DNA from 4 places in the Paenibacillus sp. SRL342 genome. Region 1 is predicted to be linked to each of the others. Evidence: predicted binding sites of a transcription regulator. Region 1 holds the regulator's gene; each other region holds the start of a gene.
The links. Region 1 encodes Rex, which represses fermentation and respiration genes when NADH is low (regulators of the CRP and FNR family bind a similar motif). Its sites were predicted from a motif close to TTGTGAAATATTTCACAA; they were not measured.
Positions count from the first base shown of each region.

Region 2: a site for Rex is predicted at 1,312-1,329, ahead of AC4E8D_RS29470 (formate/nitrite transporter family protein). Genes of this name have one in related genera too.
Region 3: a site for Rex is predicted at 1,344-1,361, ahead of AC4E8D_RS15705 (cytochrome ubiquinol oxidase subunit I). Genes of this name have one in related genera too.
Region 4: a site for Rex is predicted at 1,427-1,444, ahead of AC4E8D_RS18975 (DUF2249 domain-containing protein). Genes of this name have one in related genera too.

Region 1 covers NZ_OZ481790.1:4,482,294-4,485,474, reverse strand. Annotated here, with positions in the region: gene dinG (ATP-dependent DNA helicase DinG) at 1-598, shown strand, start outside; gene AC4E8D_RS19625 (redox-sensing transcriptional repressor Rex) at 817-1,470, shown strand; gene AC4E8D_RS19620 (amidohydrolase) at 1,457-2,764, shown strand; gene AC4E8D_RS19615 (DUF5590 domain-containing protein) at 2,802-3,181, shown strand, end outside.
Region 2 covers NZ_OZ481790.1:6,639,891-6,643,071, forward strand. Annotated here, with positions in the region: gene AC4E8D_RS29465 (hypothetical protein) at 18-293, shown strand; gene AC4E8D_RS29470 (formate/nitrite transporter family protein) at 352-1,203, opposite strand; gene AC4E8D_RS29475 (FAD-dependent oxidoreductase) at 1,506-2,867, opposite strand.
Region 3 covers NZ_OZ481790.1:3,572,787-3,575,967, forward strand. Annotated here, with positions in the region: gene AC4E8D_RS15700 (MFS transporter) at 1-1,040, shown strand, start outside; gene AC4E8D_RS15705 (cytochrome ubiquinol oxidase subunit I) at 1,439-2,803, shown strand; gene AC4E8D_RS15710 (cytochrome d ubiquinol oxidase subunit II) at 2,803-3,181, shown strand, end outside.
Region 4 covers NZ_OZ481790.1:4,349,416-4,352,596, reverse strand. Annotated here, with positions in the region: gene AC4E8D_RS18990 (YceK/YidQ family lipoprotein) at 1-6, opposite strand, end outside; gene AC4E8D_RS18985 (DUF2249 domain-containing protein) at 20-625, opposite strand; gene AC4E8D_RS18980 (hypothetical protein) at 612-986, opposite strand; gene AC4E8D_RS18975 (DUF2249 domain-containing protein) at 1,005-1,238, opposite strand; gene moaA (GTP 3',8-cyclase MoaA) at 1,558-2,559, shown strand; gene AC4E8D_RS18965 (nitrate reductase subunit alpha) at 2,617-3,181, shown strand, end outside.

The DNA of each region.
Region 1 (3,181 bases):
TATGCTGGTGCAATCACTCGCAGAGACGGCAATTGCTACGCGTGGACGCATGATGGTTCTGTTTACTTCATACAAGATGCTGCGACAGGTCTATGATCCGCTGAAGGAGGCACTGTCTGGTAACGACATCTCGTTGCTTGGGCAAGGCGTTGACAGTGGAAGTCGTTCCAAATTGACTCGCAGGTTCCAAGATGCCAAAGCAACGGTACTTTTGGGCACAAGCAGCTTCTGGGAGGGTGTAGATATCCCGGGAGAGGCCCTAACCTGTCTCGCTATTGTTCGACTGCCTTTCCAGCCACCGAATCATCCGTTGGTGGAAGCCAAGAGTGAGCTGCTTCAGGAACAGAAGAAAAATCCGTTCATGAAACTGTCCGTGCCGCAAGCGGTCATTCGTTTCAAACAGGGATTTGGCCGGTTGGTGCGTACAGCGAAGGACAGAGGAATTGTCATTGTTTATGATACACGGGTGATTGAAGCGTACTATGGTAAATTCTTTTTATATTCATTACCTGGTCCCAAAATGGAACACATGCTCACGGAGCAGATGGTTCCACGAATTACCGAGTGGTTGGAAAAACCTGCTAATGAACAAAAATAATGGTTGTTTTGTTCGTTACATCATTGCATGACACTATTGTTTGGCGTTAAACTTTATTAGATATTTCCGTATCCGATTAAAGCAGTTGCACGTAAGAACTTATAACCTAAATTACAAGGAGCATTCTGTATAAAATGTCACGTTTATCTTTGAGTTTATACAGAATGCTCATCTTTTCATCTATTATTTTATCGTGGTCTTGGTAAGGGGGAGCAAGAATGAAATCGGATAAAATTTCGGAAGCGGTGGTACGACGTCTGCCTGTATACTTGCGTTATTTGAACGAGTTGCATCAGCGTGAGGTGGCTACTGTTTCTTCTCAAGAGCTTGGACAGAGGCTGGATCTGAATCCGGCCCAAATTCGTAAAGACCTGGCTTACTTCGGTGATTTTGGTCGTAAAGGGATCGGGTATGATGTATCCTATCTGATCGAGAAAATTCGTCACATTCTCAAGATCGATCAGCAAATTAATGTAGCTCTGGTAGGCGCGGGTAATCTAGGTCAAGCCTTGTCCAACTACAACGCATATCTGAAAGACAACATGAAGATTGTTGCTGTATTTGATGCATATGGACCGAAGATTGGTAGTCAAATCAACAGTTTGACGGTAAAACCAATGGATGAATTGACGGAAGCGGTTAAAACGGATAACATCCGCATCGGAATTATCACGGTTCCGGATACGGAAGCCCAAAATGTAGCCGATCAGCTTATTGAATCCGGAATCGAAGCGATCCTTAATTTTGCACCAACAATTCTAAAAACACCGCCGCATATCCGCATTCACCATGCTGACTTTACAACGGATCTGCTTAGTTTGGCCTATTACTTGGAGACTGGAAAGGACGACGAGGAAGATGACAACAAATAGATGGGTAATCCACAACGGCAAATTTGCCGTTAATGAAGGCGGCACAACATGGAACGTGGTCCAAGGATACATGGTTGTTGAGAATGACAAGATTGTGCATATTGGTGAGACATTGCCGGATGAAGACAAAAATAGTACCAAGGTAGATGGAAAAGGACTGTTCTTCCTGCCGGGTCTGATCAATACGCATGGTCATGCAGCGATGTCGTTGCTCAGAGGGCACGGAGACGATCTTGCATTGCAAGTATGGTTGCAGGAAAAAATGTGGCCGATGGAAGCGAAAATGACTTCAGAAGATGTATATTGGGGAACCTCGCTATCGGTGCTTGAAATGTTGAAAGGCGGAACTACAGCTTTCCTGGACATGTATGATCACATGGATCAAGTGGCCAAAGTTGTGGAGCAATCCGGCGTTAGAGCAGCACTGGCACGTGGTGTAATCGGGCTGTGCTCGAAAGAAGAGCAATTGCGGAAGCTGGAGGAGTCGGCAGCGTTTGCACGTGAGTGGAATGGACAGGCAGATGGTCGTATTACAACCGTAATCTCGCCACATGCCCCATATACATGCCCTCCTGACTACATAGAGAAGCTTGTACAGGTCGCGAATGACCTAAACCTTCCTCTCCATACACATATGTCTGAAACGCTTCGTGAGGTGGAGCAGAACGTGGCTGATTATGGACTGCGTCCTGTGGCACATCTAGAGAAACTGGGATTTTTCTCCCGTCCATCCCTGGTTGCACATGCGGTGCATCTGAATGATGAAGAGATTGAGATTCTGGCCCGTCATGATGTGGCTGTATCCCATAACCCGGGAAGTAACCTGAAACTCGCTTCCGGTGTTGCGCGGGTACCTGCGATGCTGAAAGCAGGAGTTACCGTGTCACTCGGAACAGACGGACCAGCAAGCAACAACAACCTGGATATGTTCGAGGAAATGAGACTGGCTGCATTGATCCACAAAGGTGTATCTGGTGACCCGACGGCAGTACCGGCAGGCGAAGCGTTACTACTCGGAACGTTATATGGTGCCAAATCCATCTTCTTGAACAATACCGGAGCGCTTCAGGTCGGCATGAAGGCTGATTTTATCGCCCTTGATATTGAACAGGCACATTTCTATCCACATACAGACCTGATCTCACATACGATCTACTCGGCTTCTGCCAAAGATGTTGAGCACGTATGGGTGGATGGAAAACAAGTGGTGAAACATGGCGAATGTCTGACGCTGGATGAAGAACGTATTTTGCGTGAGTCTCAATTGGCATTTGATGGTCTGCTTGCTCGTTAATTGCAGGACAGCATCATAGGGAAAGGAAGTTCGGCTTTTGAAGAAAAAAAAGAAGTGGATATGGATTTCGCTACTTGCACTGGTTCTGATTCTGTTTGGACTTCAGCGTTATTACGTCTATGTCACGCAGGACCAGCGCAAGGAAGAAGCGCTCGCTATAGAGGCAGCACAGAAGCAACTGGGCATTACATCCTATGATGAATTGCGCAAGTACATCTGGGGAGACAAAGAAGGCTCTGACAATATCTACTGGACCCTGATCGGCAAAAATAAGGATAACCAGGATGTTATGGTCTGGGTTAAATTCGATGCAAACAATCAACCGGCTAAGGGTGCAAACGCTGTACACAGTGAGCTGCTGCAGAATGGCATGTCCGAAGCGCAGATCCGCAATCGCTTCAGTTCTGAAGTTCCTGC
Region 2 (3,181 bases), 2.2 Mb from region 1:
GAATGGAGGTAAGTGCTATGGAGTACCGATTTGAACAAGGTTACTTTTTGATTTATTTTCCTGCTAGAACCACCAGTACTGGAGACATTATGGTGGTTAAATTATTAGACAGACCATTTAAAGATAGAATTGAATTCCTTATAAATAGCAAAAACTATGAGTGCAAATCACGTAATAAATATTTAACGTTTGAGCCAAATTCAAACAATAAATCTGAAAAGCCCGGTGCATTCTCAGCGGTACGAAGCGAGTACAATCGAATGTGGGCAACAATGAATTCATATTTTGAATAATAAAAATTTAATTGGCAGTTGGGGACGACCTACGTCCACACATGCTACGCAATGCCCTCTATGCTTGTTTGCTCCACATCGCTCTAGCCTCCGTCTCCACAGGTTCGATCGACGTTGCTATCTCTGGCTTCACTTTCGGCTCAACTTGGCGCAGGTACACCACCCAATAGGCTGCAGCTACAAACAAAGCTCCTCCAGTCAGATTCCCGAGCCATACCGGAATGAAATTCATCACATATTGACCCCACGAATAATGTCCTTCGAAGATTGCTGCCGGGATGAGGAACATATTGGCCACAACGTGCTGGAATCCAATCGCCACAAATGCCATCGTTGGAAACCAAATGCCTAGTACTTTGCCACTCATCGTATCGGATGCATAGGATAACCACACGGCCAGCGCAACCAGCCAGTTACAGCCGATGCCGGAGATAAAAGCCTGCAGGAATCCATCATGCAGCTTATGTCCAGCCATATCCACCACTTTCGCCAGATATACACCCTCTCCAGTCAGACCAAGCACATGTCCAAACGCATACGCGACAAACAAAGCTCCAACAAAGTTACCAATCGTCACTAACGTCAGATTTTTCAACATGCTGCCCGCGGATAATTTTCGTGCAATTGTCGCGAGTGGAACAGCCATCATATTTCCCGTCAGCAACTCGCCACCACCAATGAGCACCATAATCAATCCAACTGGGAATACCGCCGCACCGATCAAATTAACCAAACTTCCCCACTCTGCTGGCGCAGAAGCAATTACCCGAATATCCAGTAGAAAACCCAGCGCGATAAAAGCCCCTGCCAGAAAACTGAGCACCAGTACAGAAGAGTCCCGATATTGTGCCTTCTTCATTCCTGTTTGCGCCGTATATTGTGCAACCTCAAGAGGTGTTTTTGCTGCCATATCATTCATCCTCTCCTTCATTGTTCATCATTGGATAAGACCATCTAAAATTCATTAGTTATGCGTTGAATACCATATCCTAATTGTATCTTGGTCTTATACAAAACTTTGTGCAAATTATCACAATGTTATGTATAAAAGTCGTTATTCATGCTTGTCATTGAATGACTCTGACAGCAAGGGATATCGTGCATGTTACTTACACCTCCATTACAGATATACAAAAAAGGACTGACGATATGCTCGCCAGCCTTTGTGCATTTTATGGTTCAGTATTTTATATCAACATCTATTCTGCTTCCTTACACCATTGCTGGTGCTTTTACTTCTATTGGAGGCAGTGCTTGCAGACCCGCCGTGTTCAGGAAGTTCCACGGTTTGTTGTAATGTGGCTGGAAGAAGAAGTCGATGAAGGCCAGCTCATCTACGGTCATGTTGTTTTGGATGCAGACCGAGATCGTATTAATCGATTGAGTCAGATCAACCTGTGACATTACTTGCGCTCCGACAATTCGACGAGTAGCCTGCTCATATACCACTTTGAGTAACAGTTTCTCAGCCGTAGGCATGAACTCCGGACGGTAGCTGTCTTCCAGTACCACGGATTCCACGATCAGACCTTCGTCAGCAGCAGATGTTTCCGTCATCCCGGTACCCGCGATATTTTGCTCGTAAATTTTGATACCCGATGTTCCTTGTGTACCCATATACGGTGTCGTAGGGCGAACCAGGTTGCGGGCTACCAGTGTACCCATCCGCACAGCGTTAGTCGCCAGTGGAATGTAAGATGCTTTGCCTGTAGGGTTATAATGGATAGCACAGCTGTCACCCGCAGCGAAGACGTCTTTTTGACTGGTTTGCATATATTTATCCACGATGATCGCACCGTTTGGCAGCATATCCACTTGGCCTTTGAGCAGCTCTGTATTTGGACGGAAGCCGATGCACAGAATAACCAGATCGGTTTCAAACTCACCTTTGGACGTGATCACCTTGGTCACTTTGCCATTTTCTCCAGTAAACTTCTGTACCGTCTGACCAAGAGCCAGCTTGATACCGCGTCCAGTCAACGTATCTTCGATCGCATCTGTGAATTCAGGGTCCAGGTATTTGTTCAAAATCCGGTCCACACTGTCGATCAGGGTAACTTCCTTGCCGTTCATCTGGAAAGCTTCCACCAGCTCTACGCCGATATATCCTGCACCTACAACGGTAACACGTTTGGCATCTTTGGCTTTTTCAATAATCGTATTGGAGTGATTGTAATTTTTGCAAAGTAAAATGTTATCCTTGTCGATGCCTTCAAGCTTCGGAACGACAGGCCAAGAACCCGTTGTCACGATCAGTTTGTCAAACGTATCTTCAAATTCTTCCCCAGTTTTCAGGTTTTTAGCCTGAAGGGTATGACCCTTGGCATCAACTGCTGTAACTTCATGAAGCATCTTGGTTACAACGCCGAGATCTGCCAATTGATTAGGCGAAGAATAGAACAAACCGTCAGGGTCTTTCACAACCCCACCTACGTAGAGCGCAATGCCACAAGATAGGAAGGAGATATTGTCATTGCGCTCATACACGGTGATGGTAGCATCCGGGTACAATTTGGCGGTATTTACGATGGCTGCGGTCCCTGCGTGTGTACATCCGATAACTGCGATTTTCATTAAAAGTTCCTCCTCGAAATATATAAATGAGTTTGAATATAAGGTTGTTATGGTTGTGAAATATTTCACTTCTTAATCGATACTGTGTATGTGATTAATTTCACTTTATACACTCATTATAATGTGATCTTTTTCACATTGCAATAGGTTGAGCAAAAAAAGTTTGTCGAAAGAAGTCATTTCCCTGTATTCAAGCTTTTCTTCAGCTTTTCTTCCCTTCATTTTATTGATTTCATTTTCCCCGGATTCGGGTCGATTTATGCTATGCAAAGGCTTCCGCGATCCCTGTATGGACGCATAAAGTTAGAAGCGTG
Region 3 (3,181 bases), 910 kb from region 1:
TTGTCAGAATTAACGTGACTGACAAGCAAGCCTCCGCCTTGTCCACCTTGGCTATATTCCTTTCTGGAGCGGCTGCGATCGGGCCCTTTATTGGTGGAGTATTGATTCATTGGTGGGATTGGCATAGCATATTCATCGTTAATATTCCGTTTGTCTTGGCAAGTTTTTGGTTCGCCTGGAAAACAATCCCGAAGGACGAGCAATCCCCGTCTATCTCTGGTCACATGTCCATTCGGAAATGGCTTGCGTTAATTGACGCACCAGGCATCCTGATGTTTACGGTAGCCTTGGTAACTCTGCTCATCGGTTTACTTTCAGTAAATTCCACAGGAGATATTTCAACATGGCATCTGCTGACAGGAGCGATCGGGTTAATCGCACTCGTTATGTTCATTCGACATGAATTAAAAGCAGACACGCCTTTCATCCCTCTGCGAACCTTTGCCACATATCCCGAGATGACTTGGGTGAATGTGCAATACATGCTGGTAAATATCCTGTTTTACGCACTATTTTTTGGAGTTCCTACGTATTTGAAGCAGATACGACATCTCAATGAAGTTCATACAGGAATGAGTATGCTAGCTTTGGGGTTATGTTCAGTCATTATTGCTCCGATTGCAGGGCGCTGGATTGACAGATCAGGATCACGGCCAGCGCTGATCTTATCCGCTTCTTTAATGACATTGGGCTCTATATTGATCGTTGTTATGAATGAAACTTCTCCAATCTTCATAATCATTGTTGCCTTAGCTTTATTTGGAATAAGTAACGGCCTAAACGCGGTTGGCATGCAAGCAGCACTGTTCAAAAGCACACCCAAAGAAATGATTGGAGTCGCATCGGGTATTTTTAATACATCACGCTACCTGGGGACCATCTTATCGTCGTTATTCATTGGAATTGTTATGGGAGATACATTTAATGTGACAGGATTTCACATGCTTGGCATCATCCTTACGGTATTAGCTGCATCATTGATCATCATGAGCGTACGTCGCGAGGCAGGTCCGGTGAGTCCGGAGCAAGTAAGCAAGTAAATAGCGAATCTGCCGTGCAATAGCACGTTTACACCCAATGAATCAATAGCTCCATTGGGTGTATTTTTTGTTTTTCACCAAGTTGTCAGAAAGAGTTGATCCTTTCTTGAACGTTTAAGGTAGAAGACGTGTCTTTGATTGAATTAGGTAAAAATAAAGATATAATAATTTTGATTAATAGGCTTGGTCAGTACTTGAAGTGCATCAATATCAGATTTTCATAGGCATCCAGCGCTTGTTATAATCGGGAGCCAACAGGAGTAAACGCATTAAAGGTGTGGCAAGATATCGTCGTACCTACCTTTGTGAAATATTTCGCAACTATGCATTGAGCTTGGCCGAAGCTGATATTGATTGTTTCAAAATTGAACAGAGTTTGAAGGGAGGCAGTATAACGAATGGCTATTGATACGGTGTTATGGAGCAGGCTGGTGACTGGTTTGACGCTCGGGTTCCACGTTATTTTTGCAACACTTGGTGTCGGTGTGCCTCTGATGATCGCTATTGCAGAGTTCATCGGCATTCGGAAGAAGGATCACCATTACATACTTATGGCGAAGAGGTGGTCACGAGGGTTTGTCATTTCTGTCGCGGTTGGTGTCGTGACAGGCACAGCGATATCGCTGCAATTGGCTCTGGTATGGCCGAATTTTATGAAACTGGCCGGGAATGTCATTGCACTGCCACTATTTATGGAAGTATTCGCGTTCTTTTTTGAAGCCATCTTCCTGGGCATTTACCTGTACACGTGGGATCGGTTCAAAAATCCGTATATCCACTGGTTGCTGACCATTCCAATTGTCGCCGGGGCAGGTATGTCTGCTGTTTTTATTACTACAGTGAACGGATTCATGAACCAGCCTGAAGGCTTTGTGATGGAAGCAGGCCAATTCATGGCAGTGAACCCCGTGCAAGCGATGCTGAATACGGCGACGTTCTCCAAAGTGTTCCATGTATTAAGCTCGGCTTATCTGACAGGAGCTGCCCTGTTAGCAGGAATAGCAGCCTTTGCGATGCTGAGAAAGGGAGTGTCCGCCTACCACAAAAAAGGCTTGAATCTCATGATGGCCGTTGTACTGGTATTCAGTTTATTAAATTCCTTAGCTGGAGATGTATCTGCCAAGTTTTTGGCTGAGCATCAGCCGGAGAAGCTCGCAGCTGCCGAGTGGCATTTCGAGACGGAAAGCGGAGCGGATTTGATTTTATTGGGATGGCTGAATGCTGAACATGAAATTATAGGCGCACTACATTTGCCGAAGGTGCTCAGTTTCCTTGCCTTTGGAGACTTTGATGCCGAGGTAACCGGGCTGAACGAATTTCCACCAGATGAGCATCCACCTTTACTTGTGCATTATTTGTTTGATCTAATGGCTGGAATCGGATTTGCTCTGCTTGCGATCTCAAGTCTGTACTTCCTGTTTGTATTCTGGAAGAAACGTAATCAGTTTAACAAGTGGATGCTTCGTATGGTTGCACTCAGTGCACCGCTCGCTTTTCTGGCCGTTGAGATGGGTTGGTTCTATGCAGAGATTGGGCGGCAGCCATGGATCATCCGAGGTTATATGCGAGTGGAAGAGGCCGCTACTTCTTCACCGAGTGTGAGAATTTTATTTTTCGTCTTCTTGCTTCTCTACATCCTGCTAGGCGTTATGTGTGTCGTTGTACTGAGACGGTTGTTCAATAATAATCCTGCTGAACTCGAGATGGAGAAATGGTTGAAGGAGAAGCATGATCAATCAGCCGAGAAAGGGGGTCAGGCATAATGAGTTATGAATTAATTGGTATTTCGGTACTCTGGCTGTTCTTGTACGGCTATCTTATTGTAGCTTCCATTGATTTTGGAGCAGGTTTCTTCGCCTTTTATGCACGCCTGACGAAGCAGGATCACCTGATTAATCGTCTGATCTCCCGTTATCTATCACCGGTCTGGGAGATCACCAATGTATTTTTTGTCTTTTTCTATATTGGCATCGTTGGATTCTTTCCGGATACTGCTTACTATTATGGCTCCGCGCTGCTTGTTCCGGGAAGTATTGCCGTCATTTTACTTGCCATTCGTGGTTCATTCTATGCTTTCGAAAATTATGGTTCTAAAAAAAGTATCGTGTATTTGTTCTTATATGGAGCTACGGGTCTACTTA
Region 4 (3,181 bases), 130 kb from region 1:
GGACATGGCTTTCTCCTCCTTACCCTTTTTCAATTCTCACTTTGGCTGTGCCATCGGCTTGATCTTCAACCGTGTAGGTGCAACCTAGATTGTTTAACTCTTCAATCAGGAATACAGGTACACGGTCATTGTGAATCAGTACGATTTCCCCAGGTTTGCAACGCTCCAGAGCGGCAAGTGTTCGCATCATGGGCTGTGGCGGTTCCAATCCGCGATTGTCCAGTATAACTTTGGGTGCCTGTGGAGTTTCAATGTTTGCAATCGCAACAGCTTGCTCCTCCGGATGTCCTTTGCATGAAGCTGATTCTTCGTCTGAACCGGGCTCCGAATTAACTTCTGATCCAGGTAAAACCATTGCAGATAATGCTTTTGCACCGGTTTTATTTTTTTTGTGCACAAATGTGGTAACCCAGTGATCTGAACCTTTTCGTTCCGATGTGCTGGAATATCCTTTCAGCTTGAGAATACCGAGCAGAGGCGTTGGTTTGAATGGAGCATGTAGGACAAACACATCGTCATGCTGAAGGCCCTTGACCGTGTCCATAATCAGCTGAAACGGCTCCAGCTTTTTACTCAGATGAGGGCGCACATCCAATTCAACCATACGGATATCAGATGGAGACATGTGCGTTCACATCCAATCCTGCACTAGCTACATCCGCCTGTTGTACCAACTGCAGAGATGATTCATACAGGGCGGCCATTCCACCGTACAGCGCGTAGAAGAATGACTCCGGCGCATCGAGGGAGAAGGACAGATAGGCTTTGGGGTCCATGCCGAGCACACGCTCAAAAAGTCTTGCACTGTCATAGGCGTAAAAACAGAAGTGAGTATATTCGAACACAGGCATTTTTTCGTAAATGGTAACAATCTCTTGCGCATATTCGGCCTGTTCACGCTGTGCTATCTGCACCATGGTTGTGGCATCTTCCAACCTCAGCGTGATGCGAAGTGTAGTATTGTCAATGATTTCAACGTGGGCCATAGCGGTTCAGCTCCAATTCTATAGTTTGCTGATCTTGACCTGGAAGGTTGTAGGGCCCTGCTCAATATACTCCCAGTTGAAGCCATCAGGATGTGTGGACTGGAACTGGAATCGAAGTGGCTTTGGATCGTGATCATTGATGAGCAGCATGGATTCCTGTGGTTGCAACTGATCAAACGTTTCGAAAATAACTTTATGTTTCAAATGCGGTGGATACTCCGTGGCATTAATGGTTGCTGCGTATGTGTTCATGTGTCATTCCTCCAAATAGGGATAGTGTGGTGCTGCAATTTGATTATAGAAAACGTGAAGAGGGGTCTGTGTGAGCAGGCTCACACATTTCTTTTTGCCATAATTTAGACTTATTTAGACCAGAATCCTGTTTGGAAAAGGGCTGGTGAGCATATATAGATGTGCAACTGTGCGCTATGTTTCACTTCTTGTGATATTTTGCACAGTTCAGCGAGTGAGACATCCTTATATTTAGCGTCAAGATGACACTGGATGAGAGAAAACAGGTTTCTCCTTCGGCTGATGTGAATACAGCACCCTAGAGAAGGGAGGTATGTGTATGGAATCAAAATTAATGGACCCGTTTGGAAGAAAACATGATTACTTAAGAATTTCGGTTACGGATCGTTGTAATCTCCGCTGTGTGTATTGCATGCCAGAGGAAGGAATGCAGTTTGAACCGACAGAACGAATCCTGTCCTATGAAGAAATCACGTCCATCGTTAAGGCGCTTGCTCCATTGGGCATTCGGAAATTGCGTTTAACTGGAGGGGAGCCTCTTGTTCGTAAGGGGCTGGATCAACTGATTGCGATGTTGTCCGCTATTCCAGGAATTGAAGATATCGCATTGACCACCAATGGCATCTATTTGGCAGCTTATGCGGATCTGCTGAAGGCTGCGGGGCTAACACGGGTGAACATAAGCCTGGATTCTTTGAAGCCAGAACGATTCGCAAGCATTACCCGAGGCGGCAAGGTGCAGCGTGTGCTGGACGGCATTAAGGCCAGCCAAAAAGCCGGATTTCATCCGATCAAGCTGAATGTGGTGCTGATGAAAGGCGTGAACGACGATGAAGTGGAAGACTTTCTGAGGATGACCCGGGATGAACCCATTCATATTCGTTTTATCGAGTACATGCCTATTGGTGAAAGTGGAGAAGGTTGGAGATCTGGGTATATGCCCCTCGAACATGTGCTGGAAACATGCGGAGCACAATGGGAGTACGAAAGCTGTGGAGAGATTTATGGGAATGGACCTGCAGATAGTTATCGCATTGTGGGAGCTGCCGGAACCTTTGGTCTGATTCATCCGGTGAGCAGCCATTTCTGCGGAAATTGCAATCGGCTCAGGCTGACAGCAGACGGAAATATCAAACCTTGTCTCTACTGGTCAGATGAGTTCAATGTTCGTCCACTCGTAGGTGATGACAAGGCGGTGCAGGATTTATTTTACAAGGCACTCGGAGCCAAACCCGAAACACATGACATGTTAAAAGCCTTAAACGGGCAACAGATTGACGGCACGCCAACGCTGCGACATATGTCGCAAATCGGAGGTTAGCAACAGCAGTTCAGGATTCAACTTGCATCAACAGGTCATATATGTGGGAGGACAACAATGAGTAACAAAAGCATGCCCTGGATGGGCAAACTCAAATATTTTGCCAAACGTGAAAAAAGTGCGGAGGGCTGGAGTGAGATGTCCCCAGTTAACCGGGATTGGGAAGATGTCTACCGCCGCCGCTGGCAGCATGACAAAGTGGTGCGTTCCACACACGGCGTCAATTGTACCGGATCATGCAGCTGGCAGATCTATGTGAAAGACGGCATTGTCACTTGGGAAACGCAGGCTACCGACTATCCTTCAACCGGACCGGATATGCCGGAATTTGAACCACGAGGTTGTCCGCGTGGAGCGAGCTTCTCCTGGTATCTGTACAGCCCGCTGCGTGTCAAACATCCTTATGTACGTGGTGCGCTGCTGGACATGTGGCGTGATGCGCTTCAGACACATGGTGACCCGGTTCAAGCGTGGTCCAGCATTGCGGATGATCCGGCCCAAGTGAAAAGATACAAATCGGTACGTGGTAAAGGTGGATTAATTCGCGCTTCATGGGGTGAAGTGACACAGATTATTGCCGCTTCGCTGATTCATACGATCAAAGAATACGGACCGGATCGGA